Regions from separate parts of the Oleiphilus sp. HI0079 genome, predicted to be linked through region 2. Evidence: predicted binding sites of a transcription regulator. Region 2 holds the regulator's gene; each other region holds the start of a gene.
The links. Region 2 encodes sigma-54, which starts transcription at its own class of promoters, with help from an activator protein. Its sites were predicted from a motif close to TGGCACNNNNNTTGCTNT; they were not measured.
Positions count from the first base shown of each region.

Region 1: A3750_RS26955 (pilin) is a predicted target of sigma-54. The motif match lies at 3,924-3,941, and genes of this name have one in related genera.
Region 3: glnA (glutamate--ammonia ligase) is a predicted target of sigma-54. The motif match lies at 2,073-2,090, and genes of this name have one in related genera.
Region 4: A3750_RS20400 (BON domain-containing protein) is a predicted target of sigma-54. The motif match lies at 1,624-1,641, and genes of this name have one in related genera.

Region 1 is NZ_LWFT01001006.1:5,822-13,371, reverse strand. Features, by position in the region: partial or broken gene A3750_RS18320 (efflux RND transporter periplasmic adaptor subunit) at 1-450, opposite strand, end outside; gene A3750_RS18315 (hypothetical protein) at 633-848, shown strand; gene A3750_RS18310 (SlyX family protein) at 1,003-1,224, shown strand; gene A3750_RS18305 (ComEA family DNA-binding protein) at 1,450-1,761, shown strand; gene A3750_RS18300 (O-antigen ligase) at 1,912-2,985, opposite strand; gene A3750_RS26955 (pilin) at 3,335-3,787, opposite strand; gene pilB (type IV-A pilus assembly ATPase PilB) at 4,308-6,017, shown strand; gene A3750_RS18285 (type II secretion system F family protein) at 6,020-7,237, shown strand; gene A3750_RS18280 (A24 family peptidase) at 7,334-7,550, shown strand, end outside.
Region 2 is NZ_LWFT01001228.1:444-7,226, reverse strand. Features, by position in the region: gene ptsN (PTS IIA-like nitrogen regulatory protein PtsN) at 1-254, opposite strand, end outside; gene hpf (ribosome hibernation-promoting factor, HPF/YfiA family) at 279-581, opposite strand; gene A3750_RS21740 (RNA polymerase factor sigma-54) at 658-2,172, opposite strand; gene lptB (LPS export ABC transporter ATP-binding protein) at 2,355-3,080, opposite strand; gene lptA (lipopolysaccharide transport periplasmic protein LptA) at 3,084-3,659, opposite strand; gene lptC (LPS export ABC transporter periplasmic protein LptC) at 3,646-4,218, opposite strand; gene A3750_RS21720 (HAD family hydrolase) at 4,227-4,769, opposite strand; gene A3750_RS21715 (KpsF/GutQ family sugar-phosphate isomerase) at 4,766-5,728, opposite strand; gene A3750_RS21710 (calcium/sodium antiporter) at 5,725-6,693, opposite strand.
Region 3 is NZ_LWFT01001338.1:2,514-10,063, forward strand. Features, by position in the region: gene A3750_RS23120 (Ig-like domain-containing protein) at 1-297, opposite strand, end outside; gene glnA (glutamate--ammonia ligase) at 404-1,810, opposite strand; gene typA (translational GTPase TypA) at 2,337-4,142, shown strand; gene dtd (D-aminoacyl-tRNA deacylase) at 4,254-4,691, shown strand; gene A3750_RS23140 (porin) at 5,676-6,665, shown strand; gene A3750_RS23145 (CYTH domain-containing protein) at 6,782-7,540, shown strand.
Region 4 is NZ_LWFT01001150.1:25,026-32,575, forward strand. Features, by position in the region: gene A3750_RS20390 (sigma-54-dependent Fis family transcriptional regulator) at 1-68, shown strand, start outside; gene A3750_RS20395 (hypothetical protein) at 145-1,512, shown strand; gene A3750_RS20400 (BON domain-containing protein) at 1,692-2,258, shown strand; gene A3750_RS20405 (hypothetical protein) at 2,319-2,552, shown strand; gene A3750_RS20410 (amidoligase family protein) at 2,676-3,689, shown strand; gene A3750_RS20415 (gamma-glutamyl-gamma-aminobutyrate hydrolase family protein) at 3,750-4,442, shown strand; gene A3750_RS20420 (AraC family transcriptional regulator) at 4,642-5,700, shown strand; gene arsB (ACR3 family arsenite efflux transporter) at 5,801-6,844, shown strand; gene A3750_RS20430 (ATP-binding protein) at 6,946-7,550, opposite strand, start outside.

The DNA.
Region 1 (7,550 bases), on a different contig from region 2:
CAGCACGTAGTCTTTCGCTTTACCGTCGGGGCCTCGCTTCGCCCAATCACTCTCAGCCTGATCGGCTCGAGCACGTTCATCGGCAAGCGCTAGCATCGCAGCCGCATAATCGGCCCGCGCGTTCGCTAGCACCACTTGAAACTGAGAGCGATCCAGTTGCAGCAGAACCGTTTCCTTATCGACACGATTTCCATCCCGAAATTTGTCCGATTTTGAGATCACTTGCCCCGCAACCAGCGCGTGGATGCGGAAACTTTCCGCAGGCTCAATTGTCCCGAAAGATTGGACGACAACGGGGAAATTAGTTGGTTGCAACTTTCTCGCTTCGACCTGAAGCGCCCTGACACCCACAGACTCACCTCTCGCCGCACTTGGCGCAGAGCTCTTAAAAAATTGCAGTGAAACGTAGGTGATAAGTGCAATACCCAATATGAGCAACGCCTGCTTCATCTTACTTGGCCCTTTCGATAATTTGGGAATAAAAACCATGCGGAAAACAATAAAACGTTAATGGACTCGCCAAAACAAGATACCTTATGATCATAGGTTCGCGGTGCAGATGTTTACTATTTATCATCAGTATAAAGGTTAATGCTCTAAAAAAATAAACATACAGAAGAGAACAACTTCTTATGGCAGATCTCACGATTCGAAACCTCATATACTCTTCATTAGGCGTTGCTTTAGCCGCCTCTTATCTTTACGTTCACACTCAACCTGAGCCCTCAAAAAATACGCCCTTGGTTGCGAGTGACGAACATGTGGCGGCTAAGCAAACAGAAAAGAATAGTCAGAGCGCAGTTACCGTAAAACATACGCATGCTGCTATTTCCGCCAAAAACGATTAATCAAAAGGCTTGCCACCGCAAATCAAACGGTAAGAGAAGAATATCTACCGTAACGCCTGCCCTCTCCGTTATAATTCAGATTCAATCGAAGAAGTATTTCGGCGAATTTTATTCGTCGAGCTAATCCCTATGATGTACCTACGGTTAATCTACAATGCCCGACCACCAAGAGTTAGCGACAAAGCTTGAAGCCCTCGAGATAAAGCTCGCCTTCCAAGAAGATACCATTGATACACTGAATGCAATGGTCACTAAACAAGACAAAGAGATCCAAGAGCTTTGGTCTGCGAATAGATTGCTCAAACAAAGCCTCAACGAGATGAAGTCTGGAAGCGACGAAAATGATGGGCCGGAGCCACCACCGCCGCACTACTAATCGCAAAATTGTTTTGCCTAACCAGTGATCGCGTTTTTTAAACCCAAATACCTCTCAAGATTCAAAACACCGTGGTTTACAAGGCGCGGCGGGATCGATAATATTTTCGGTGCATGGATGCAGAACTAACGTCAGAGGAAGGAATCCCTGACAACATCGCAGTCGTTTCAATAGCGGACTGCTCTGCTCCATGTGTTTTCTCACATACATTACAAGGAGCAGTATATGTTCAATATAAAATCTTTTGTTTCTCTCGTTTTCGCAGCCGTGTTTGCAGTGTTATTTATGCAGGCATCTCTCACGCATGCCAACGAGCCAGAGCCCGCCATCGCCTCCGCACAACAGGTCAACATCAATACAGCAGATGCTGAGGCAATTGCTTCGACCTTAAAAGGAGTAGGTATGAAAAAAGCGCAGGCAATTATCAATTACCGCGAAACCTATGGCCCATTCCATGATATTGAGGAGCTGGCTGAGGTCAAAGGTATCGGCAAAAGTACCCTAGAGAAGAATGCGGGAATGGTTGTTGTAAAATAAGGGCTAAACCCAAAACGTAATAGATATAAACAGCCAAGCTCTACAGAATTTCCGGAGGCTTGGCTGTTCTACCCCATCGAAACAAATACTCAAAACACGCTTTGAGAACAAATAACCTAACTATTAAAAACTTTTTTTTTGGGGGGGGGATCAAAGGTATCTATCACCATCAAGCCATAGTCGAGGCCCTTGAGTTGAGGCGTCTTCACCGGTCATTGCAGCAACGCTTAAACCAACCATTCCAGCATAGATCAAACTTAACAACAGCACCGACACCTTAATCCCCAAACAGTTTGAAAGGCCATAAACTATTTTACTCTCGTCATTACTGCCTTGAGCGCGATGGATAGAACCGAGCACGATACCCCAACAAACAAATACTAGGGTTTGCGGAACTGGCATCACAAGAACACCAGATACTAAAGAATAAAGTAATCCCGCCAACCAGGATAAGAAAAACGCATCGCTACGCGAGTAAAAACCGACACGATACACATGAACAAAGTACAAACGCATTGTCCAGCCAACCATCAGCAGAGCGATGGCAACGGCAACTGCTCCCCACTCATATAGCATTTCGAGCAAGAAATTATGAGGATGACCTACACTACTGACACCCGATAGATCTGAATATAGGCCAGGACCAATGCCTAGAAGCAAATGACGCCACTGCAAATGATCAATAACCGATAACCATATCGGAAGCCTTCCCCCATCACTCAAATACTGGGCAGACACAGATGAAGCCTCGTCAAGCTGAAAGCCATTAAGCAGCCCATACGCAGATACAAACGCAACTAACGTATGCACTAACAGACCGACAAGAAGTCTTCTATTAAAAAAGAGCAGCGCGAACAGCATTAACGACCAGCACAATGCGATACCAAGACCACCACCAACGAACATTAACATCAGATTTGCGAACAAAATTAAGTGTGCGGCAACGGCTATGCGCTTTACGGTCAACAAATAACTTAACAGAGGGAGAACGAAAACCTGCGCCTGATTAAAAAAGCGGATGTTGTCGAAGCCAAAATAGACGATCGACGCTTTAATACTGTCTCCCTGAAACACCGCAAAACCAAGAAACAAGGTTGAATAAATGATAACACCAGAATGAAACACAACTACCAAGCACAGCACTAATGACGTAACACCCGCATCCAAAAAAACGGCCAAATATAGACAGGTGACGAAAAGCAGAGCGAACAACGTGACATACATTAGCGAGTTCACTATATCCGAACTTAACACTGCGGATATGCACCCAAAGCCAATCACTAACGCCATCATAGAAAATATTCGGGGCAACAACAGAGGCGAATCGGCTCTAGTAAATTGTTCAAACGATCTAGCACTAAAACAAAACAAAACCCCGACACAGCAGAGTAACATCGCTTGTGCTAAACGCTGACTATCATAAAAAGAATCAGAGATACTGAAAAAGAACTGAGATAATGATAAGAATAAAAAGGCGATAAAGCTTAAAACGAAGATCGCTTTTTGGAGAATCATAATAACTACTCTAAAAAAAAGGGCCCGTCAGGGCCCTTTTCTAATCCTTTAGATCGGATTAACTTTCTGTACACTCACCTGGACGGTACTTAGCATCCATTGCGGCAGGGATAGTACAACGCCAGTCACCATCAATACTTCGGTTAAGCGTAATCGTCTGGCCAAGAATCGAAACGTTCACGTTCTGAAGAGTACACGTAATCTGTCCTTCAACCGTTGCTGTTGGCTGAGTTACAGCTAGCGTGCAGTAAGACGTGCCAGCTGAGCCAATGTAGCCAATATCAGCTGGGTCAAGTGACACAGCTTCGCCTTGGTTTGCGATAACTTCGAACTGCGTTCGCAAAGGAGTGATTTCCGCAAGCGCCGCAGTTGTTTGTGAACGAATAGTGTAATCCTGATACGCAGGAATCGCGACTGCTGCCAAAATACCGATAATCGCAACTACGATCATCAATTCAATAAGGGTAAAACCTTGTTGTGCTGCTTTCTTCATAGAGTGCATGTTTTTCATTCTTTAAATCTCCGCTGATTAAATATAAAGACCGCTCGCTTTGCTTAACTTTTGTGTCGAAGAAAACTGCCTCCGACGTTTCGCTAAGTGAGCTCATCTTTGAACGTGAGCTTTGTTAAGCGCGTCTAACCTAACACTAGCAGAGGTCGTGCCAAGCGCAAGAAAATAATTTGTTTTGCTTATTCAACAATGACTTACCTCGCTTTTATAGCTTTCACTCGAACGAGCTAACTCCTCGCAGCTACCTACAAAGGACATACAAAAGTGTCAAATTTTGTCACTATCTGTTTATTTCGAGCGACATTGCATCGGTTTAACCACAGGAAAACCGCGCCTACCTTAAAATTCCTTTTAAAAACCGAAACTTGCTCTACACTTTTAATTAAATTCCTGCATATAAATACTGATGCGTTAAGTTCGATTGCTCGCATTTATAAGCAGAACAACTTAGCTAACTTATATTTGTATATAAATTCAGCGATTTAAATAAGACACAAGCAGCAAAGAGAAACGCATACGCATGGCTACCAATACGCCAACCAATCTAACTGGCCTAGCACGAAAATTCGTTCTTGATCATATTATTGATGAAGACACAGCTCTAAAGGCGCAATCGCATGCGATAGAAAACAACATACCTCTGATCACCCACTTAGTTTCAGAAAACTTGGCGAACTCGAAAGCGATCGCTTTTAGTGCCGCAGAGGAATTCGGCTTACCCGTTCTTGATCTAAACGCATTCCTCAAGGTCTCGTATCCCGAAAAAGTCGTTGAAGAAAAATTGATCCGCAAGCATCGCGCGCTACCTCTATACGTGCGTGGAAATCGACTCTTTATCGCCGTATCCGATCCAACAAACGTTAACGCCGTAGACGAGATTAAATTCCATACAGGGATGAGTGTTGACTCAGTATTAGTAGAAGACGACAAGTTGATCAGTGCTATCGACAAGTACCTTGAATCTCAAGACGACTCGATGGGCGATCTGGATGACGCCGATTTAGATATCGATATTGATGACGGCTCATCAGATAAGGAAGATGAAGCTATCAGCAACGAGGCCGACGACGCTCCGATCGTTAAGTACGTTAACAAAATGCTGCTTGATGCGATTAAACAAGGAGCCTCGGATCTTCACTTTGAACCCTACGAAAAAACTTACCGAGTTCGTTATCGTACTGATGGCATTCTTCATGAAGTATCTAAACCATCCATTAAACTTGCGCCGAAAATCGCAGCCCGCCTGAAAGTCATGTCACAGATGGACATATCCGAGAGGCGGATGCCGCAAGATGGCCGGATCAAGATGAAACTCTCTAAAACGAAGGCCATCGACTTCCGGGTCAACACCCTACCCACCCTTTGGGGTGAAAAGATCGTCCTGCGGATTCTCGATCCAAGCTCTGCGAAGATGGGTATCGACGCGCTTGGGTATGAAGACTTTCAGAAAGAACTTTATCTCGAAGCATTGCACCAACCTCAAGGTATGATCCTCGTGACCGGCCCTACCGGATCGGGAAAAACTGTTTCACTTTATACCGGCTTGAACATCCTAAATACGCCAGAACTAAATATATCAACTGCGGAAGATCCTGTTGAGATCAACCTAGAGGGTATTAATCAGGTTAACGTAAATTCAAAAGTCGGCCTTAACTTCTCGGAAGCACTTCGTTCCTTTTTGCGACAGGATCCTGACATTGTCATGGTTGGTGAGATTCGAGATTTAGAGACCGCCTCTATCGCGATCAAAGCCGCGCAAACCGGTCACTTGGTCATGTCAACCTTGCACACTAACAGTGCACCAGAGACCCTGACCCGTCTAATCAACATGGGTGTACCGGCGTTTAGTATCGCAACATCCGTATCACTTATTATTGCACAGCGATTGGCACGACGCCTTTGCAGCAGCTGTAAAGAGCCGATTGACATACCTGGTGAAACATTGCTCAAAGAAGGCTTTACCCAAGATCAAATTGATGCCGGCATCACAATCTATCAACCGAAAGGCTGCGATAAGTGTAATAACGGCTATAAAGGAAGAGTAGGTATCTACGAAGTGGTCAAGATCACACCAAGCATTTCTCAACTCATTATGCAGGAAGCCGACTCGCTCGCGATCGCAAAAGCTGCTGATGAGGAAGGGTTTAACGATTTAAGAAAATCTGCATTATTAAAAGCAATTGAGGGCGTTACCAGCCTTGCAGAAGTACAGCGAGTAACGAAGGAATAATCATGGCAGAAAACACAAAAAAACTTATCGCTTTTGAATGGGAAGGCACCGACCGCAAAGGCAATAAAGTAAAAGGCGAAATGCGTGGTGAAACTCAAGCAATCGTAAAAGCCCAACTTCGAAAGCAAGGCATTAATGCGAAGCGCATACGCAAACCTTCTTTCAGCTTCGGCGGAGGAAAAAAGAAAATCACCCCGTTTGATATCGCAATATTTGTGCGCCAATTAGCGACCATGATGAAAGCGGGCGTCCCCCTAATACAGTCTTTTGAAATTGTTGCAGACGGGGTTGAAAACCCAACTCTAAGGGAGTTGGTGCTCGACATAAAGAATGACGTCGCTGCGGGTAATAACTTTGCAGGCGCATTAAAAAAGCATCCTGCTTACTTTGATGATCTATTTGTAAACCTCGTCAACTCGGGCGAGCAATCAGGTGCCCTCGAGACCATGCTGGACCGCGTTGCGACCTACATGGAAAAAACAGAAACCCTTAAGAAAAAAGTCAAAAAAGCCATGACCTACCCAATATCTGTTGTGGTCGTAGCATTCATCGTAACGGTAATTTTGCTGATCAAAGTGGTGCCTCAGTTTGAAGCTCTCTTTGGAGGATTTGGCGCCGAACTTCCGATCTTCACCCAGTTCGTGATTGGAATATCTGAGTGGATGCAAGAATGGTGGTTAATCGTCATCGCCGGAATCGGCGGCTTTTTGTATGCATTTAAGCAGGCCAAGCTACGAAGCCAAGCTTTTCAAGATGCCGTTGATCGTTTTACGCTGAGAATTCCTATCGTTGGCAACATCATCGACAAGTCTGCGGTTGCTCGGTTTGCCCGAGTACTTTCGACAACATTCGCAGCGGGTGTCCCATTGGTTGACGCCCTTGACTCAGTAGCCGGTGCTACGGGAAACGTTGTTCACCGCAACGCGGTACATACAATTCGTGATGAGGTTAGCTCAGGAACGCAGCTCCAGTACTCAATGAAGCAAACAGAGGTATTCCCAACCATGGCCGTTCAGATGGTCGCGATTGGTGAGGAGTCCGGTGCATTAGACAGCATGCTCGACAAAGTGGCCGAGCACTTTGAGGAAGAAGTAGACAATCTAGTTGACAACATGACCACCCTTATGGAGCCTATGATTATGGCGGTTCTTGGGGTTCTAGTCGGCGGCTTGATCATCGCGATGTACCTCCCTATATTCCAAATGGGCGCTGTGGTTTAACCTCTTCGAGCGTAATCAAAAGGCAAAGCAAGCGCTTTGCCTTTTTTATTATGAGTATTAATTTCTCTTTGAATATGGCAAGCGACTGACCTAACGATGCAAGAATTTTTTACCACTCTCAACCAAACCCCTTTTTTACTCTACTCCAGTTTCCTAGTCCTCGGTCTACTCGTAGGCAGTTTTCTAAATGTGGTTATACACCGCCTGCCAAAGATGCTTGAACAGGAATGGAAGTTACAGGCTTCTGAGTTTTTAGAACTCGAGCCCCCAAAACTTGAAAACCTAACCCTTTCAACACCAAACTCAACCTGCC
Region 2 (6,783 bases):
AGGGCACCAATAACCTGTGTACATTCACCCATACGGCTGTGAGGTATTGCGATACCTTGGCCTATTCCCGTGCTGCCAAGACGCTCTCGTGCGACGAGATTCTCAAACAGGCTGTGTTCGGGTAGGTCGGGTATCTTCGTCGCGATTGTCTCTGCTACATGCTCAAGCACTTTTTTCTTGCTTGAGCCAGGGAAGCCCGTTTGGGTCAGCCCTGGCAGCAGGATAGAGTCAATCGTTATCGAACTCTCGTTCATACTTTATCCAATATTTCTGGGTTTCTAGGCTGCACCGTGAGAGCGCGACACCTGTTTCTCTTTGAGTTTGAGTATTTGTCTATCGAGTTTATCAATAAGCTTGTCGATAGAGGCGTACATGTCTTCGTCCTCAGCTGTTGCGTGAACATCTGTTCCATAAACATGTAAGGTGGCTTCGGCGATCTGTCTCAGCTTTTCTACAGATAGGGTGACTTGCACATTCGTGATACCGTCCACGTGACGCTCGAGTTTCTCTAGCTTTTCGGTTACGTAGTTCTTCATTGACTCAGTGAGTTCAACGTGGTGACCGGCGATATTTACTTGCATAGTTATCTCCTCGTAGATTTTGTTAGCGTAGACGCTAACGGTCTGCTTCTAAATCACAAAACGCTTAATTCGCTTTTTACATCAAGCGTTTCCTTTCATTAGAAGGTGGAATAGACATCGCTTCTCGATATTTCGCTATCGTACGTCTAGCAACGTTAATTCCTTGATCTTTCAGTACTTCTGCAATCTTACTGTCGCTTAGCGGCTTCTTTGGATTTTCAGCGGCAATCAGCTTTTTAATGATGGCTCGGATGGCAGTCGAAGAACACTCGCCGCCAGAGGCAGTGCCAACATGGCTTGAGAAAAAGTACTTTAACTCAAAAATGCCGCGTGGCGTATGCATGTACTTCTGTGTTGTTACGCGCGAAATCGTAGATTCGTGCATGTCGACCGCTTGCGCAATATCGTGAAGAATTAATGGTTTCATTGCTTCTTCACCATAGTCTAGAAAACCCTGTTGGTGCGCAACAATCTTGCTTGCGACTTTGAGTAAGGTTTCATTCCGGCTTTGCAGGCTTTTGATGAACCACTTTGCTTCCTGCAATTGGTCTTTCATGAAGTTGTTGTCGGCGCTGTTGTCTGCACGTTTGATGAAGCCAGCATAGCCGCTATTCACTCGAATTTTAGGAGCGATCTCCGGGTTGAGCTCTACTTTCCAGCGGCCCTTTTCTTTTTTAACAATGACGTCTGGAACGACGTATTCTGGTTCGTTCTGGATAATCGCTTCACCGGGACGCGGGTTGAGAGATTGAATGAGCTTTAATACGTCGATCAGGTCGTCTTCTTTCAGGCGACTGCGTCGAATCAGTTGTGCGTAGTCGCGACTACCAAGTAAATTTATATAGTGACTAACGACTAGCTTTGCCTGGGGAAGCCACTTTGTTTCTGGATCTAGTTGGCGCAGCTGAAGTAGCAAGCATTCTTGGAGATCTTTCGCAGCCACGCCGGCTGGATCGAAGTGTTGCACCCGCTTTAATACTGCAGCAACTTCATCGAGTTCAACGGGATCTTCGTCTTCTTCGTTGAAGAGGCCTTGATGTATATCTTCAATATCGCTTCTTAGGTAGCCATCAACATCGATCGAGTCAATGATGCTTTCTGCTATAAAGCGGTCTCTATCTGAGAAAGGTGTTAAGTTGAGCTGCCAAAGGAGGTGATCGTTGAGTGTTTCGGTTGGCGAATTACGACTCTCAAAGTCGCTTTCCATCTCATCTGAACCAGAGCCAGATCCTGAGCTTGCTGGCCCCGAAGACTGATAAACATCTTCCCAGGCAGTATCAACAGGTAAGTCATTTGGAATCGAGTCACTAAATTCTTCACGCTCGCTGTCGTGTAGCTCTTTCGCTTCGACTTGTTGATTGCCCTCGGGTTCGCTTGACTGTTGATTGACGTTGCTCGACTGTTCATCGCTTGATGAATTGCTAGAGTCACCGCCATCTTCCATCAGTTCGAGCATTGGATTGGATTCAAGCGCTTCTTGTATTTCAGCTTGAAGATCCAATGTCGATAATTGCAGCAGTTTTATGGCTTGCTGCAATTGTGGGGTCATCGTGAGATGTTGCCCCATTTTGAGTTGTAGGGATGCCTTCATTACCATTTGTCGGTCATCCTAGCTTCTTGTAATGCTGGTCATTGTGGACTGTCGTCTCTTTATGCTGCCCAAAGGAGCTAGCTCGTTTTTCTATTTTAAGAACTTCCGAGGAGAAATTGAACGAGTTTTTCACTCTCATATATAAACCTTTTTTCACTGGAAATTGCACAATGAATTTGGTTCTAAATTGTAAACTCGTCGCCGAGGTAAACTTCTCGGACTTTTTCGTTTTTGAGAACGTCCTCGGGAGAGCCTGATGCGATAATGTGTCCATTCCCTACAATATAGGCTTGCTCGCAGATGTCTAGCGTCTCGCGCACATTGTGGTCAGTAATCAATACGCCAATATTTCGATCTCTCACCTGGCGAACAATATGTTTGATGTCGCTGACTGAAATCGGATCAACGCCTGCGAATGGTTCATCCAATAAAATAAAGTCTGGTTCCATTGCAAGGGCTCTGGCTATCTCAACTCGTCGGCGCTCGCCGCCTGATAAAGCCATGCCGTGGCTTTCTCGAATATGTTGAATGTGGAATTCTTCGAGTAGTTGATTGGCTTTGTCTTCACGCTGTTTGTTGTTTAAATCTTTTCGCGTTTGCAGAATTCCTAGGATGTTTTCATACACAGTCAGTTTGCGAAAAATTGAGGCCTCTTGGGGGAGGTAGCCAATGCCCGCTTTTGCGCGGCCATGCATAGGAAGGCTGCTTATGTCTTTATCGTCAATTAATATGTTGCCCTTGTCTTGAGGGACTAAGCCGACAATCATATAGAAACAGGTTGTTTTGCCTGCGCCATTCGGACCGAGAAGACCAACAATTTGCCCAGATTGAATCTCAAGTGAAACATCGATAACTACTTGGCGTTTTTTGTAGCTTTTGGCGAGGTTCTTTGCCTGAAGGGTTTTCATGCGCTAGAGCTTGTCCTCATTTGTACTTGTTTCCGCTTCGTTTGAAGGGTTCTGTATGTCTTCCGTTGGCGTAGTCGGTTGGTTAGGGAAGTACTGAATTTTAACGCGTGTTCCCGTGCTTTCGTCGCCTTTGGCTCTAATTGCTTTTCGCATAATGTCATATTCAATTCGATCACCCGAAAACGAGTTCGTCGTTTGTGCAAGCTTCGCATCGCCACTAAATATAAGAACGGCTTCTTCGGCTTTGTAAGTGATTTGCTCAGCCTGCCCGGTGGTTGCGTCGTCACTGCCCGGGTCTTGTTGGTTGAATGTCGCAGGAGAGCCGATGGCGACTATTTGCGTGACGCTGCGGTCTTTTGCGAAGACAGTAATGTTGTCAGCGGTAAGCTTTGTACTGCCTTGTTTTATAAGTACGTTGCCGCGGTATGTTGAAAGACCTTGCGAATCGTCAATTGTTGCGCTGTCGGATTCGATCTCAATGGGTTGGTTTCTATCAACGTCTATGGCATGACTCTGCGCGGGAAAAAGGGCAAGGCATGCTAGAAAACCGATCAGCGCATTCAAGCTATTTCTGGGCATTGTAAGTGCCTCGAACGCGCTGCGGTAGCTCAATTTTTCTATCATTTAGTGATGCCTTAAGGCCTGACGAGGTCAGCGTATTATGATTTTGGGTTATCTTAACCTTGCCGGGAGTCGATATAAAGTCATTCACCGTGTCGATGCGAAGATCCTCTGTTTCGAATGTAATGAGATCGTTAGTTTCTCCAACGCGAGACATCAGTACCTCGTTTTGCAAGGTTAGCATTCCGGTGTCTGTTCGATATTGTCCATCTTTTGCGTCTAAGCGAAATTGTTCGCCTGTTTCATTAACATAGTCGATCAGTGGGCGTTCAGTTTCAATAAGGTTTTCGCTTTCGTAATAGTATGATCGCTGCGTTTTGATGAGCAGTTGCAGCTCGCCTTCCTCATTAAACTCTTTTAGTTCGGTGCCTTCGGCAAAGGCGCTTGGTTTTCGTGTAGTGTCTTCCTGAATCAATGACGTCTTTTGTTCCAGTTGATTCGCGTAGTAGATGCTGACCCCAAAGACGGCCACTATGAGAGGTATAACAAAACGAGATCTGGGCTTAAGCCGTGCCATGACAGTGCCTACTTCTCTAAGAAGTGTTGATGGATGCCATCTAGCAGATCTTTGGCGTCGAGAATTAAATCGCAAACTTCCCGAACTGCGCCTTCACCACCTTTTGTATTCGTGCAGTAGTCGGCGTGCTGGCGAACGAATGGGTGGCCGTTTGGTACGGAAAAACCTAGCCCGCTAGCTTGCATTGCAGATAGATCTGGCAGGTCATCGCCCATATAGGCGCATTGCTCCCACTCTAATGAAAGTGCTTGGCGAACGCTATCAAGAGCGACGCGCTTGTCTTCTCTGCCTTGGATCAAGTGTTCGACGCCTAGGTCTCGGGCGCGACGCGCAACCAGGGGTGAGTTGCGGCCTGTGATTATGGCGACATTGATACCATTCTGTTGCAGGAGTTTTATGCCGTGCCCATCTAGAGTGCAAAAAGCTTTCAGCTCATCTCCCTGTGCTGAAAAGATGATGCGACCATCGCTGAGCACTCCGTCTACATCTAGTCCAAGAAGTGCTATGTTTTTTGCCTTTGAACGCGTTTGTTCATCGAGCTGCTTGCTCATACAACACCTGCTTTTAGTAAATCATGCATATGAATTACACCGACTAGGGTTCTGTCAGGCTCGGTAACCAGCAGACCTGTGATTTTATATTCTTCCATTACATGCAGGGCTTCGGCTGCCAGCGCATCTTTGTTAATGGTTTTGCAATTTTTGGTCATAATGCTGCCGATGTCGGTTTGATGTAGGTCTACCTGTTCGTCAAAGGCGCGGCGTAAGTCTCCATCAGTGAACAAACCTTCTACTTTGTTGTCGTTATCGACAATGGCAGTCAGCCCAAACCCCTTACGTGAAATCTCAAATAAGCCTTCTGATAAGGAGGATGAGGGCGGTACGCTTGGCACTCTATCGCCGATATGCATGATTTGCTCGACGGTTAGGAGGAGCTTTCTTCCTAGGCTCCCACCAGGGTGCGAAAAGGCAAAGTCTTCTTCAGAAAATCCGCGTGCTTCAAGTAGTGCAACTGCAAGCGCATCGCCTAATGCTAAAGTCACTGTTGTGCTTGAGGTTGGGGCGAGACCAAGAGGGCAGGCTTCGGTTTCAATGCTGATGTCTAATGATACATCGCTTGCCTTGGCGAGTGTGGAGCTCTGCTTGCCGGTCATGCTAATTAGGGGGGCGCCCATGCGTTTGATCAAAGGCAAGATCGTTACAACTTCTTCAGTTTGGCCGGAGTTCGATATAGCGAGAACGACATCTTGCTGAGTAATCATTCCTAGGTCGCCATGACTTGCTTCGCCAGGATGGACAAAGAACGCTGGGGTGCCAGTACTGGCGAGTGTGGCGGCAATTTTATTAGCGATGTGACCAGACTTTCCCATGCCAGTCACGACAACGCGTCCCTTGCAGGAGAGCATGATTTCGCAAGCTTTCTCAAAATTGCTGTCTATTCGATCGAGCAGGGCATTTACTGCATTTCGCTCAATCTCAATGGTGCGCTTGCCTGATTCAATGTAATTCATGCTAGTGCTGTAACCGAGTCCTTGTAAAGAATAACTAGATAGACAATATAGCTGCATAAAAGCGTGATGCCGGCTATTTTACCAATTTGGTCGCGCTTACTCACATGATTTACTAGGCAAAGAATCGCAAGCCCAAATGTGAGTACAAGCATAAAGCCGTAATCCCGGAATAACGAGACCTGGTCAATGATTGGCGGCGATATAAAGGCGGGTATAGCCATGACGGCAAGTAGATTGAATAAGTTTGACCCTATTATATTTCCTAGCGCCAGATCATGGTGGCCTTTTAGTGCGCTTGCAATCGAGGCTGCCAGCTCTGGGAGGCTTGTGCCAATTGCGACAATTGTTAGCCCGATGATGAGATCGCTAACGCCGAGCTCGGTGGCGATGCCGCTCGCGCCCCAGACAAGCATTCTTGAGCTCAAGACCAAAGCAACAATGCTTCCAATAAGGTAAAGGTAAGCTTTTGCTTGAGGGATGTCGCTGGCTTCATCTATCTCTTCTGGAAGCTCTTCGGAAGATGAAGAAAGCTTGGCGAGCGCGATCAGGGATATGATGAGTAAGCCGGACAAAATCAAGCCGTCGTAAAAAACGATCGTGCCGTCGATTATAACGAGCGTCGCAAGGCTGGTAGCAATTAATAGAATAGGCAGTTCGACTCGAAGTATGCCAAGCTTAATCGGAATCGCTGAAACGAGCGTAGTTAGTCCAAGAACTAATGCAATGTTCGCAATGTTGGAGCCAATGGCGTTGCCGACTGCCAAGTTGCTTGAGTCTTGTAGCGCAGCCATCGCAGAAACAATCAGTTCGGGAGCGGATGTCCCGAAGGCAACGACGGTCAAGCCGACGAGCATGGGGGTCATTCCGAGATGCAATGCAGTAGATACCGCACCTTCAACAAAACGGTCGGCACTCCAGATTAGAATAACCAGTCCTACAATAAGGGCTACACTGAACACTAACACTTGATTTGCTCACAAAATTCGATGGGGGAAGGAGAGCGCATTTTGCTGAACTTACCTTGTCAAAGCAAGCTTAATGCGGTTCGTGAAATC
Region 3 (7,550 bases), on a different contig from region 2:
AAAGGCCGTGTCATTTTCGGGGCTTAGGATGGTTAAAGAGGCATAAAAATTCTTGGGTTTTTCTTCTGCTTCTACCTCTGGCTTTGCCTCACTCGGCGGTGCTTTAAATGCTGGTACTGTTGGGACAGGCTCGACGTTTAGGACTTCCGCGTCGTCCTGAGCTTCGTCTGAATAGCTAATGCTGCCATCAGGCATTACTTTCTTATACACCTTCGTTGCACTTAAGCTTGGCTGAGATAGAAGTAACAGGGTTAATGCGACAAGGGGAGTGCTGCAAATAGCGCGTTTGAGGGTCATATCAGGAGGTTCCTTCAGTCCATTTAGCTCTAGCCTAGCACGCAGTTTAGAAACAAAAAAGCCCGGTGCTCTATCCGAGCACCGGGCTTTCCATATAAGGCGAAGCTTATACTGAGTAGTACATTTGGAACTCAACTGGGTGAGTTGTCATGTTCAAAGTCTCAACTTCTTCGTTCTTAAGTTCGATATAGGCATCGATCATGTCTTTTGTGAACACGCCGCCTTTAGTAAGGAACTCGTTGTCTTCCTTTAGAGCTGCAAGTGCTACATCAAATGTTTCTGCAACAGTTGGGATAGCAAGTGCTTCTTCTGCAGGTAGATCGTACAAGTCTTTATCCGCTGGGTCGCCAGGGTGGATCTTGTTCTGGATGCCGTCAAGGCCTGCCATCATCAATGCAGCAAACGCTAGGTAAGGGTTTGCAGATGGGTCAGGGAAGCGAGCTTCCATACGACGCGCTTTAGGCGAGTTAACGAATGGAATACGGATAGACGCTGAACGGTTACGTGCAGAGTATGCAAGCATAACTGGAGCTTCGAAGCCTGGTACCAAACGCTTGTAAGAGTTGGTTGATGAGTTCGTGAATGCGTTGATTGCACGAGCGTGCTTGATGATACCGCCGATGTAGTACAAGCACTCATCAGATAGGCCAGCGTAGCCGTCACCAGCAAATAGGTTGCTGCCATCTTTAGCAAGAGACATGTGAACGTGCATGCCAGAACCGTTGTCACCAACTAGAGGCTTCGGCATGAATGTCGCTGTTTTGCCGTATGCGTGTGCAACGTTATGTACGCAGTACTTAAGGATTTGTACTTCGTCCGCTTTCTTAACAAGCGTGTTTGCACCAACACCGATTTCACACTGACCAGCAGTACCCACTTCGTGATGGTGTACTTCGATCACAAGACCCATTGCTTCCATTGCAGCACACATGGCGCCACGTAGGTCATGCAAAGAATCAACTGGTGGTACTGGGAAGTAACCGCCTTTAACGCCTGGACGGTGACCGATGTTGCCGCCTTCGAATTCTGCGTGGTCGCTCCATGCAGCTTCTTCAGAGCTGATTTGGTACATTGCGCCGCTAATATCAGCTTTCCACTTAACATCGTCAAATACGAAGAATTCTGGCTCTGGACCAAACAAGGCGCTGTCTGCGATGCCTGTAGACTTCAAGTACTCTTCTGCACGTTTCGCAACAGAGCGTGGGTCACGCTCGTAACCTTGCATTGTTGATGGCTCAACAACGTCGCAACGCAAAATGAGTGTGGTTTCTTCAGTGAAAGGATCAAGAACCGAAGTAGTGTCGTCAGGCATAAGGATCATGTCTGACTCGTTGATGCCCTTCCAGCCAGCAATTGATGAGCCGTCAAACATTTTGCCTTCTTCAAAGAAGTCTTCGTCAACTTCTGTAGATGGAATGCTAACGTGTTGCTCTTTACCGCGTGTATCTGTGAAGCGAAGGTCTACCCATCTAACTTCGTTCTCTTTGATGAGACCCAGAGTGTTCTCTGACATTTTATTACTCCATATTACGGATGTTACTGAACGGCTACCGAAGAGATAAGCAGTTCTTGTTTATTTCAGGTTTCGGCTAAATCTTCGCGCGCTGCGTTGTTATTTCCGAAAGTCTGACGATTTATAAGCCCCAGGACTGCAGCATGTCTCATGCTCCACTCGCTCTTGGCGCTGATAACCTATAAATGGGCGAGCAGAATAGCATGCTCCCTTATCGCTTTCATAGGCCTGCAGGCGTTCTGCCCACTTTTGGTTCACTTAGAAAGCAAGGTTCTTGCCAGTTCGGGCTTTTAGTGTTTTCTGCAGGATAAACAACGACCTATAAAAAACTGAGGTTTTAACTCTTGGTCTGAGTGACCCATGTTGGTGCAATAATTCTTTGTCTGATCCATTATGGGGCGGCTGACTCTGTTTGCAGTCAAAGGCATGATTGCAAATAAATGTGCACCTTGTATTTATCTGCGTTCGCTTTCTGTATAATCCGCGTCCTTTTTAACGCCTCCTACAATGTTTGAGTAATGCTACAGTGATTGAGAACCTACGTAATATCGCGATTATCGCGCACGTTGACCATGGTAAGACGACCTTGGTTGATAAGCTTCTAAGCCAGTCTGGAACTTTGGATCGTAAGGATGAGGGTGCCGAACGCATCATGGACTCCAACGATCAGGAGAAAGAGCGTGGCATTACCATTCTTGCGAAAAATACCGCGATCAAATGGAACGACTACCGAATCAACATTGTAGATACGCCCGGACACGCCGACTTTGGTGGAGAAGTAGAGCGCGTATTGTCGATGGTAGATTCTGTTTGTCTACTTGTTGATGCTGTTGATGGTCCTATGCCGCAAACGCGCTTTGTGACTTCTAAAGCATTTGAGAAAGGTCTTAAGCCAATTGTTGTTATCAACAAAGTTGACCGCCCTGGTGCGCGTCCTGATTGGGTTATGGATCAAGTTTTTGATTTGTTCGATAGTCTCGGTGCGACGGACGAGCAGTTGGATTTTCCAGTGATCTACGCATCAGCGATTAATGGCATTGCCGGCCTTGATCCTGAAGATATGGCTGACGATATGACGCCGCTCTACGAGATGATCGTTGAGAAGGTGCCGGCACCAGACGTTGACCCAGATGGGAAATTTCAAATGCAGGTTTCTGCGCTAGCGTATGACAGCTATGTCGGCGTTATTGGAGTGGGTCGAATTACGCGCGGTACGTTGTCGCCAAATCAACAAGTGATTATTGTTGATGCAGAAGGTAAAGAGCGCAAAGGTAAGGTTCTGAATGTAAAAGGTTACCTCGGTCTTGAGCAGGTAGAAACCCAGCTTGCGAGTGCCGGAGATATCGTTTGTATTAATGGTATTGACGGGCTAGGTATCTCGGATACGCTCTGCGACCCTGAGTGTGTCGAAGCTTTGCCGGCGCTTTCTGTTGATGAGCCAACGGTTAGCATGACCTTTATTGTTAACGATTCTCCGTTTGCAGGCCTTGAAGGTAAGTTTGTTACCACGCGGAACATTAAGGATCGCCTAGATCAGGAATTGATCCATAACGTGGCGCTTCGTGTTGCAGCTGGTGATACGCCTGATAAGTTTGTGGTTTCTGGTCGTGGTGAGTTGCACCTTTCAGTGCTCATTGAAACCATGCGTCGCGAAGGCTTTGAGATGGGTGTTTCTCGTCCTGAGGTAGTGCAGCGCGAAATTGATGGCGAAATTCAAGAGCCATATGAGCATGTAGTGATTGATGTAGAAGAGCCTCATCAAGGTGCGGTGATGGAAGAGCTTGGTCTGCGTAAGGCTGAAATGACCAACATGGAGCCAGATGGTAAGGGTCGAGTTCGTTTAGAATTCACCATTCCTTCAAGAGGTCTGATCGGTTTCCGTGGTGCCTTCCTAACTATGACTTCTGGCTCAGGCATAATGACTAGTGTGTTTGATCACTATGGCCCAGTTAAAGTCGGCGAAGTTGCCAAGCGTCAGAACGGCGTATTGGTGAGTATGCTGAAAGGAAAGACGGCGGCTTATTCTTTGTTTAACTTGCAGAGTCGCGGTCGCTTGTTCCTCGGCCATGCGCAGGACGTGTATGAAGGCCAGATTATTGGTATTCACTCCCGCTCGAATGACTTGGCTGTAAATCCGACGAAAGGTAAGCAGCTAACCAACGTGCGAGCATCCGGTACGGATGAAGCGTTGACCCTAGTGCCACCAATCATTCACACGCTTGAGCAAGCGCTCGAGTTTATTGAAGACGATGAGCTTGTAGAAGTAACGCCTCAAAGTATTCGCTTGCGTAAGAAGCTTCTTACAGAGAATGAGCGTAAGCGCGCCAAATAAAACTTAGGTTTAACTTCTGAATCAAAAAGGCCGGAGTATATGTTACTTCGGCCTTTTTTTGTGATGAAGATTGCCAACAATAGTGCCGGAAAGCGTGGAGAGCAATAAGTAATGAAAGCACTTATACAGCGTGTAAAGAGCGCTTCAGTTGTTGTGGGTGGTGAGCTAGTTGGTGAGATAGATCAGGGCATCCTGCTTTTTATCGGGGTCGAGAAGCATGACGATACTGTGCTGGTCGATCGCATGCTCACTAAAATTCTAAAGTATCGTATCTTTGAAGACGAAAATGGTCGCATGGGACGAAGCCTGCAAGACGTTCAGGGAGGCTTATTGGTTGTTTCACAGTTTACGCTTGCAGCCGATACAAAAAAGGGAACGAAACCGAGCTTTTCAAGTGCGGCGAGTCCAGAGCATGGCAGATCAATCTATGACTGTTTTGTCGAAAAGGCTCAGAAGGCACATGATCGAGTGGCAACTGGAAGGTTTGGGGCAGATATGAAAGTGAGCTTGCTTAACGATGGCCCTGTTACCTTTATGTTTGAGCTTTAGCTTGTCTTTAGAGTGCAATCAGTTTCTGTTTTTGTAGGGTCTTCATCCCTCATTGTCGCCTGAAAGCGTCTGTTACTGCTTAGACTTTAGTCTAGGCGCTATTAAGTGAGTTGTGCATTATTTGAGAGCAGCATTAGTGCTGGTGTTGTATTTTGGTGCTTTGTGCAAAGGCTCTTGTAGCTGTTTTCAAGGCCTCGCTACGCCGTAAGCCATGGCGCCTCCCCTACAAAGCGCATCTATTTTCTTAAAATATACGTTTTTCGGCCGTTTGAGAGCTAATTTGGTTCACTTAGGCTGGGCTCTATTACTACCTGTTCATACTGTAATAGGGCTTGGTCTTCGCAGATGGGGCGGATTTTGCCTATTTTCTATGTATTCGCACCAAAAAGTTGCGTAATTCAATATCGTGTACTAAACCGAAACTAAGGGCTGGCTTTAAGTAGCTCGCTTAAACTATTGTTAATAAAGTAATATTCACCATTTTCGGCAAGGTGGGCATCGCGCGGTTGGCACGGTTTTAGCTAAGTTACTTGGGCTGGTAAAGGGAGTGTCCTGAGTGGAGAAGTTTTGCTCAATAGGCGTTTCTTGCTTTGAAGGTTGTTTTACATTTGTCGTTGAAGTTGTACAAAGTGAAACAAAGTACGGGTGGTTTTGGTGATCAAAATATTGAACACTTGCGTCACTTTCCTAACTAAGCTGTAACGTGCGCATTGATTGAACTTTGGCTTAAGATAACTTTGGTCGAACCAAAAGCATGTTCTACATCCTGATTTAACTTTGTTTAAATCGATTGCAGTTCATGACATTGGTGAAAGAAATCAAACAAGTTTGTCGCTTGTCATATTTCTGTCACGAGTGTGAAATTAAATGGGCGCCACTTTGGGGCATCCCATCGAAAATACTAATAAACGATTTAATAGCTATTAAATTACTTAGAACGAACGGGCATCAGCCCAATCTTCAATTAGAAATAAGGAAGACGAAATGAAAAAGACTCTGATCGCTTCAGCTGTAGCAGCAGCTACACTAACCTCAACTGCGGCATTCGCAAAAGAAAGCATCGATCCAATTAAATTGGGCGTGTTTGGTAACATTCAGCTTGCTCACTTCTGGAACGAAACTGATCTGAATGGCGCGAAAAGCGGCTCTCACGAATTCGCAGACGGCGGTTCTACACTTGGTTTCACGCACGAGCACATGATTTCTGAAGGCCTTACTGGCTTTTTGAAAATGGAATTCGAATTTGACGCTGATGACAAAAACAGCTCAAAGCCTAATGGCCCAGGCCTTAGCGAAACTGACGAAACGTACATCGGTGTGAAAGGCGACTTCGGTTCTGTTCAAATCGGTTCTGACGACACTGTTTACGAGCAGTTCATCAACATCACCGATACTTCTGAGCAGATCGGTCTTGGTGCTAACTTGACGACGATTGGCGAAGGCGACAACGCGCAGTACGTTGGTACGTTTGACGCGATCAAAGTTGGTGCGACGTACAAAATCGATGGTGATTCTACTACGACTCGTGGTACTCAGCTTGCAGCAGCATTCGAAACTGAAGAGTTCTACGTAGCAGCGGCATACTCTATGGCTTCTGACACTAACTACGGTAACAACAAAGGCCAAGACGCTATCGGTATTGCAGCAGCAATGATGATGGGCGACCTAACGCTTCAAGCGCAGTACGAAACGCTTGATGAGTCTGAGTCTGGCCAGAAAGACGGCGGTGACTACATGGGTCTTCAAGGTCTTTACAACATGGGCGCAACTACGTTTGCTCTAGGTTACGGCATCTACGGTACGGATGCAGATGGCGCAACTGACGACGATCAGTCAACTATCTATTTGCAAGCGCTTCACAATGTAAGCGACAACATGTACGTATACATTGAAGCAGCTCAGTCTGATGGTTACGACAACGTTAAAGATCAAGACGACACAGCAACTGCTATCGGTGCTACTTACTACTTCTAAGTTTTACTTAGTTAGCTAGTATTGAAAACCGGCCTTCTGGCCGGTTTTTTCGTTTCTGCGAGTTAAAAAGTGTATAAACTGAATGATGTTTATCGAGTAAGCTTGGGAATAGAGTGATGGCGAAAGAGCTAGAGTTAAAACTGTCCTGCACGGAGGCGCTCTCGTTTGCGCAGCTTGAGCAAGCGATGCTCAGTACTGGTGCAGCGCAAACTGACCTAACACAAAGCGGGCCCGCTCAAGCTGATGTAACCCAAGACAATGCAGCGCAAATTAAGATCATGCAGCTTGAAAATATCTATTTTGATACCGAAGATCTGACGCTTCATAAGAATAAAGTGGCTTTGCGGATTCGAAAAAAAGGCGTTGCGCCTAATACCCGTTATATCCAAACGCTTAAAACCGCAGGCAAAAGCGTGAATGGCGTTTCGCAGCGGGGAGAATGGGAATGGGAATTAGCGAAGCCTATTTTGAGCACTAAAGCGTTGGAGTCGCTCGATGTTTGGACTGCACAGTTACATGCTACCAATTTGCAGTTAAAGCCCGTATTTCGAACCGATTTTCAGCGTACCGCCAAGATTGTTCAATGGGGTGGCCACCACTTCGAGTTAGTCTTGGACGAGGGGGAGATCACCGTTCCGGGTACGAAAAAGGCACAGCCGATACATGAGGTCGAGATTGAGTACCTCGGAAGCGCTAAGGTATGCGAGTCGGTTGAGCTAGATGAACGATCTGATGGGCTGAGCCATAGCGGCAGTGCTGCAAAAGAACCGCATGCAGCTATGCTCGAATTAAGTACAACTCTCTGCCAAAAGCTCCCCTTGCGCGCCGACGATATAAGTAAAGCGCAGCGTGGCTATATTCTGTTTTGTTCGTGACGTTTTAGTA
Region 4 (7,550 bases), on a different contig from region 2:
AATTGGGCATTAGCGTTAAAACGCTTTACAACAAACTCGACAAGTACCAAAGCGAGAGTGATAACTGAGTCCAGACGCTCGCTCAAACCAAGAACAGAACCGTTGTTATTAAGCTAATCGTCAAGAGATCGAACACTGTCACGCATGCCTGCACAGCCATCAAATAACAAAGCCGCCTCAACAAGCTCCGGCCAAGAACAGCATAACCGCCGCGTTCAGATTTGTGGCTCGTTGTTTAGCAAGCTTGGGGATGCCCTCTCAAATACCAAGGTCGTTCTTCCAGCGTTGTTTCATGCGATTGCTGCACCGACTTTTTTTGTTGGGTTGATCTCACCTATTCGTGAAGCTTTCTCGATGTTGCCACAGGTTTTTCTGACCGAACGCGTCAACCGACAAAAGAAGCCTCAAACTATTTACGCGTTTGGCGCGCTTGCTCAAGCCTTATCTCTTGCTGCGATGCTGGTGGCGTTTTTAAATCTCGAAGGCTGGATTGGCGGCCTTGCCATTCTGATCGCCTTACTATTATTCAGCTTGGCGCGAAGCTTGTGCTCGCTTAGCTCAAAAACGGTACTCGGTGCGACCGTTCGAAAATCCAAGCGCGGCGGCTTACTCGGCACTGCTGGAACAATCGCAGGTGCCATCAGCGTCGCCTATGGCATTTGTTTATACATTTATACAAACCGTCTACTGAACACAGAACCAAGTTCCGCTTCAGCCGCCTCAACCAACCAATCCGTTGATTCAGGCGCGGTGGTGAGTCAGGGTTTGGCGGAACATCATTGGATTTTGGGTAGCCTATTGGGCGCGGCAAGCCTCTTCTTCGCGTTAGCCGCCGTTAGCTACTTATCTGTACAATGGCAAAACAAGAGTCCAGACTCCTCTTCCGGCTCAACTCCAGATCAGTCGCCTCCCGCTTGGCGTCTCTTGATGAATGACACGCACTTTGCGCGCTTTGTAATCACCCGAGCTTTTATGATGGTCTCTGCACTTGCGATGCCTTACATCGCAATGCTCTCTCTGTCTTCATCGCAACAGGATTCAACCTCAACCATCGCCGTCTTTGCGCTACTGGTAATCATCGAAGGCTCCAGCAGTCTTGTAAGTAGTCGCTTTTGGGGCACAGCATCTGATAAGAACAGTCGTATGGTGCTCATTAGTTCAGCGCTTTTAAGTTGCGTTTTATGCGCATTCGCTACCGCGGGACTCAGTGACGTGCTTTCGCCTCCTACTTGGGCTTGGTTGCTGATGTATGCGCTGTTAAGCCTGACGCACAATGGTGTTCGCCTGGGTCGCAAAACGTTTGTGGTCGATCTGGCCGATGACCAGCAAAACAGTAATGAAAAGCGTACAGATTATGTCGCCATCAGTAATACCTGTATTGGCGCACTGTTACTGCTATTTGGCCTTGCCTCTGCGGTTCTGGCACAGAGCTCGTTACTTGCGCTGTTTATCGTATTCACCATCAGTGCGCTTATCGCGACCGTACTAGGCTTGACGTTAAAGCGTATCTAACGCTCTCCCTCCCTGAACTTTTTTCAAACGATCGGTAAATTTCGCCCATCAAAGTACCCTCCAAATAACCAATAAACATATAAACCATTGATTTTTATATGCTTTATATTCTGGCACGACCCCTGCAACCTATTCATTGACGCTTAGCGTTGAACACCATTTTTAACAGGGAGCACAGTATGAACTTCAATAAATCATTTCTAGCCTCGGCCATTCTTTCAACGGCTGTTACAGCAACCGTTTCCGGTTCAGCATTAGCGGGCCAAGGATATGCACACGAGATGGAAGGTAAGCTCAATTCAGCTTGGCTTGATGGAAAAGTAGAAATGGCCTTAATGCTGGACAAAAACCTGAATAACTTTGAGATCGACACCACCGTTGTCGGCACCACCGCATTTCTGACTGGTCGAGTGGACAATGAGCTGGATCAGCGTTTGGCAGAGGAAATTGCCGCAAGCGTTGAAGGTGTCACTGAGGTTGAAAATAACTTAACAGTCGCGCAAGGCTCTGCAGAAGCACCCATTGATGAACAGCTGGTGGATGCGCGTGTCGACGCTGTGCTGGCGATGAAATTGTTGCTTGAAAACGAAGTAACAAGCAAAAACATCGATATCGAAACGGAAGATGGCGTGGTCATTTTGAGTGGCTCAGTGCCAACGCAGGCGGAAGCCGATCTCGCTATAGCAATCGCCAACAATACCTCTGGCGTCGAGAAGGTTGAGAGCAAACTTGAAGTCGAAAGTTAAACCGCCGCTGTCGTGTTTATAAAAGAGAAAAATCCAATATCAGTAATCAGGAGAAACAGCATGTCTATGACAGAGAAACTAAAAAATACGCTTCATGATCAAATTGAGTCTTGGGAGAAGCAACTCGATGAACAAAAAGCGAAGCTCAAAAAAGAGTACGCAGAGCACAAAGCTGCGGACTCTAGAGAAGCGCTTTTTGAAGACAGTAAGGAAAAAATAGAGGAAAAGGTGGAGCAGCTGAAGCGAAAAATCTCTGCTGCAAAATCTCAAATAGAAGAAATGGCTGACGCTTAAAGGCTCAGCGAAGGTATCGCGGAGAATCGCCTGCATGGGGTTCTCCGCCCTTCACCTGCCCTTCACCAGCCCTTACACCAACCTGTTTCCTGCGAACGACTAAACCAATCAGAGGTACTTATCATGACTCAGCAACATCAGTGGACACCCGAATACAAACGTACCGAAGACGATGATCTACGCCGAGTAGGCGTTGAGGTAGAGCTTGCAGGCTTGTCGCCAGACAAGATCGTACACTTGTTACAGTTGCGATTTGGCGGCGTCGAAGAAATTGAAAGTCCGTTTGTTTATCACTTAAAGGATTCGCGCTTGGGTAATTTTCGTATCGAACTCGATGCAGAACTACTGAAAAAGCATGGCGAGCAAATTGAAGTCGAAGAAGACGAATCAGGAAAAGATCTACGCATGAAGGTGATCGATCTGTACACAGATGCCTTAACAAACTCAGCGGAGCTTTTCGTTCCTTGGGAGATCGTGACAGACCCTATTAAGATGAAGGAGCTTTCGATCCTCAATCCTATTTTTCCAGAGTTGAGAAAGGCCGGCGCAGAGGGTACGAAAGAGTCACTGCGCTATGCGTTTGGCGTGCATCTAAATCCAGAACTACCCTCGCTTGAAGCCGAGACGATCCTGCGTTATCTGCAAGCCTATATTGTGATGCACGATTGGCTAGTCGAAAAAGAAAATGTGGATTTGATGCGCCGCATCACGCCGTACATTGCGCCGTTCAAAACGGAATACATTCAAAAAGTGCTCGCACCAGACTATAAGCCGACAATGGATCAGCTTATTGACGACTATCTAGAGTACAACCCGACCCGTAATCGCTCACTCGATATGCTGCCACTTTTTGCGCACATCGATGAACAACGCGTTCGTGAGGTAGTGAAAGACTCGCGTGTTAAAGCGCGCCCAACACTGCACTATCGTCTGCCAAACTGTGAAATCGACGAGCCTAGTTGGGAGCTTTGGACTGTATGGCAAAACTGGCTTCAGGTTGAATCACTCGCAAATCACAAATCGTTGCCCGAGCTTGCCGCGGAGTATCTCGAGTCAATGCAGAATTTAAGCCATCGGTTCTCAAATAAATGGAGTGAACAGATCGACGACCAGCTTGAGAAAATCGATCCGGCTTAGTACGCCATCGCAAAGAACACTCAATCGCGTGACCCCATTCTTTTGATAAGGAGCCGTACAATGAGCAACACGAAACCAAAAGTGTTAGTGACAGGGCCGAACAAGCGACTTAAATTTGGTTGGTGGGCGACACGTTATGCCCTGAGACATCTAAACCTAGACATAGAATACGCAAGCCCTGGCGATAAAGTCACACCCGAAGAATATGATGGCTTGATCATTGGCGGTGGCGACGACATCGAGCCAGAGCTATATGGCTTATTGAAGGACGACAAAAAAAAGCGCGCGTATGACCCGGAACGAGACCGTTTTGAGCTAGCGCTTTTGGAAAACATGCTCAAGCGCAACGTCGCACTGTTTGGAATCTGTCGCGGTGCCCAGTTGCTCAATGTCGCTCAAGGTGGAACGCTTTTAAACGATATCAGGCCGCATCGTCAGCTTACCTCCAACCGAAGAACGCTCCGAGCAAAAAAGCCTGTAAAGGTTGAATCGAATTCAAGGCTGCACGCTCTATTAGGCACAGAGCAAGCTTGTGTGAATAGCCTCCATGAGCAAGCGGTTGACCGTTTAGGAGGCGACCTAAAAGCCGTGGCCGCTGACCGCGACCACTTTATTCAAGGGATAGAATCGCCTTCACATCGTTTTATGATGGGCGTTCAGTGGCATCCCGAGTATCTGCCTTTTCAGGCAGACCAGCGCAACCTGTTTAGAGGCTTTGCACGTAGCGTTCACTCGATCGCAAATCACGGTTGAGGCCTTCTATGCCTCGACCTCATATGCCATTACCTGAAAAGTAGGCGAACACTTGTGTGCAATTTGCCAACTTTCCCATAGACTGCGCACATCGAATGAGCGATTATTCACTGCGATGACCGCGGGATGCATGGCCTCTCCAATAGGGTGCCATTCAACGACTCACAACAAGATTATCAATTAGTAGCACGCAGCCATAATGAGCGATTCACCCGAGCTAAAGCCATCCATTGAGCTAAAACATCTAGCAAGCATTGGCGACCAACAATATCCGAGTGTTGAGCTTCGGTACCTACTAGATTACCTGCGCGAACAAGGCAAAGGGCCTTGGTGCGATGCACTCATTGAAGAGCTCGATCTACAGCAACACTTGCACAACGAATTCCTCCCTTCCTTTCTTGCACTTGAATGCAACAACCGCATTGTTCGCGATCAATTTTCGATCGGGCTTGGTGTGGCTGTTGGCGAGCGTTATGGATTGGATGACTTTGGAATACTCGGTGCCGGGCTGCGCCATGTTCCTTCTTTATATGAAGCGCTCAATATTACACTCGCCTACTATGAGCTCATTGGCAGCTTAACCGACCTCACCGTCATTCAGGATGAGCACACCTTTACTAACCGGTTTGTGAACGTTGCCGGCCTCAGTGAGGAGTTAGTGCACCTTCTCTTCGAGTTGACCATAAGCGGCATGGTTTCTCTCGGTCGGACAATCGCCCAACGAGATTTTAAAGTGCATACCATTCGCTTCTCTATGGCGCTCTCGAACGAAGACAAATCATTCTTCAAAGAGCGCTTCAACTGTGATGTAGAAGACAAGGCAAAATTCAACGAATGGGTGATGGACCTAAAAGATCTCCAGCGAGACATCACTTATGAGCCAAGAGAACGTTCCGAATTAGATAACAGCATTCACGATCTTAATATCTTAATGGAGACCTTGAAAAACGAGTTTGCTTTGGTCGATCGTTTCGATCGCTTTGTCTTAAACAACGAAGAAGAGTTCCCGAATTCAAAAGAGATTGCAGACGCGCTGTTCATGAGCGAGCGCACGTTCAGACGTAAACTCAAAAGCATCGGACTGAACTACAACACACTCATGGGAAAAATTCGCTGTCAGATCGCTATTGCGATGCTGCAACGCGGCGAGCATACAAATGAAGATGTCGCGTTCGAACTGGGATTTTCAGACGCTGCGAACTTCTGCAATGCCTTTAAAAAGTGGACCGGACACACGCCTAACTTTTATCGCCCTTGATATAAAACCCGAGTACAGCTCTAATTTACGCGCAACGCGCAAAATACGCGAACCTGCGTGATCCAAAAGCGTCACCGCCAATTCAAAAGTAAGGAACAACATGGGTATTTTCGAACGCTATCTCAGTATCTGGGTTGCCATCAGTATCACCGCAGGAATCGGTCTCGGCGTATTGGCACCGGGTGCCTTTGAGCTCATTGCTAGCATCGAGTATGCCCATGTGAATATTCCGGTAGCGCTATTTATCTGGGTCATGATTTACCCAATGATGGTGCAAATCGACTTTAGCGCCGTGAAGGAAGTGGGTAAAAAGCCAAAAGGTATCCTGCTCACTGTCATCGTGAATTGGCTCATCAAGCCGTTCACGATGGCAGCGCTTGGCTGGCTGTTTTTTAAAGTAATTTTTGCGGACTTGGTTGACCCACAAACGGCCTCTGAATACATTGCGGGCATGATCTTGCTTGGCGTTGCTCCCTGTACCGCAATGGTATTCGTCTGGAGCCAGCTAACCAAAGGCGACCCCAACTACACACTCGTTCAGGTATCAGTGAACGACATCATTATGATCTTCGCTTTTGCCCCTATCGCGGCCTTCTTACTTGGTCTGAGTGACATTACCGTGCCATGGGAAACGCTCTTGCTCTCGGTCATTCTTTACGTCGTGATCCCGTTGGTTGCAGGTGTGATAACCCGTATTCGGCTTGATCGACCTGATGATCAGGCGGCGGGGAAAAACAATAATCATGAACGGCTAAACCGTTTCCTGACTGTCGTAAAACCGTGGTCTGTGACCGGGCTTTTGGCCACAGTGGTATTGCTATTCGGCTTTCAGGCGCAAACGATTCTCGACAAGCCACTGGCAATCGTATTGATCGCCATTCCACTTTTGATTCAAACCTACGTGATTTTCGCAATCGCTTACGGTGGCGCGAAAGCACTCAAACTGCCGCATAACATTGCAGCACCAGCCTGCTTAATCGGCACCTCTAACTTTTTTGAATTGGCCGTAGCCGTAGCGATTTCCTTGTTTGGCCTAAATTCGGGCGCAGCGCTTGCGACCGTGGTTGGTGTATTGGTTGAGGTGCCTGTGATGTTGTCTTTAGTCGCTTTGGTAAACCGAACACAACACTGGTTCGACAAATAGCGCGAGCTACAACCATTCGTTGAGCGTGTATCGTTGAGTTGCGGATTGCGGATTGCGGATTGCGAGCTAAGGTAAGCGTTTCAAAAGGCGGCGCTCGCTCACTAGTCGCGCGCTGAAATGCCCTCTCCGTGGATATGTCCAAGCCATTTGCCCATTAAGGCATACAACTTTTGAGCATCGACCGGTTTTGCAATGTAGTCGTCCATACCTGCATTAAGACACATTTCTTTGTCTCCTTTCATTGCGTTTGCTGTCATCGCAATGATCGGTACGTTCGCCTTTTTCGGCGCAGCCAATTGCCGGATCGATCTGCTCGCTTCATAGCCATCCATTACCGGCATTTGGCAATCCATAAACACCAGATCAAAGTCTTGCTCTTGAAGTGCATCAACGGCCTGCCTTCCATCTTCCGCCATCACTACATTAACTGAAACGTTGGTCAGCATTAACTCAGCAACCATGCGGTTGATCTCGTTATCGTCCACCAGCAAGATGGTTCGCCCATCAAAATTGTATGTTGGCTCGTCCTCAGACTTAAACTCTTCACCAACAGAGCTGGAATGCGCGTCTGCGAGCGCATCCAAAAACTCCGAGGGTTTAATGGGGCTGCGCACCTCTTTGACAAATACTGCTCGATCAAACTCACCAAAATCTTCAGAATATAAAGGCGTCAGGTAAAGCTTTGGCAAGGCTTTCGTCAGCTTGC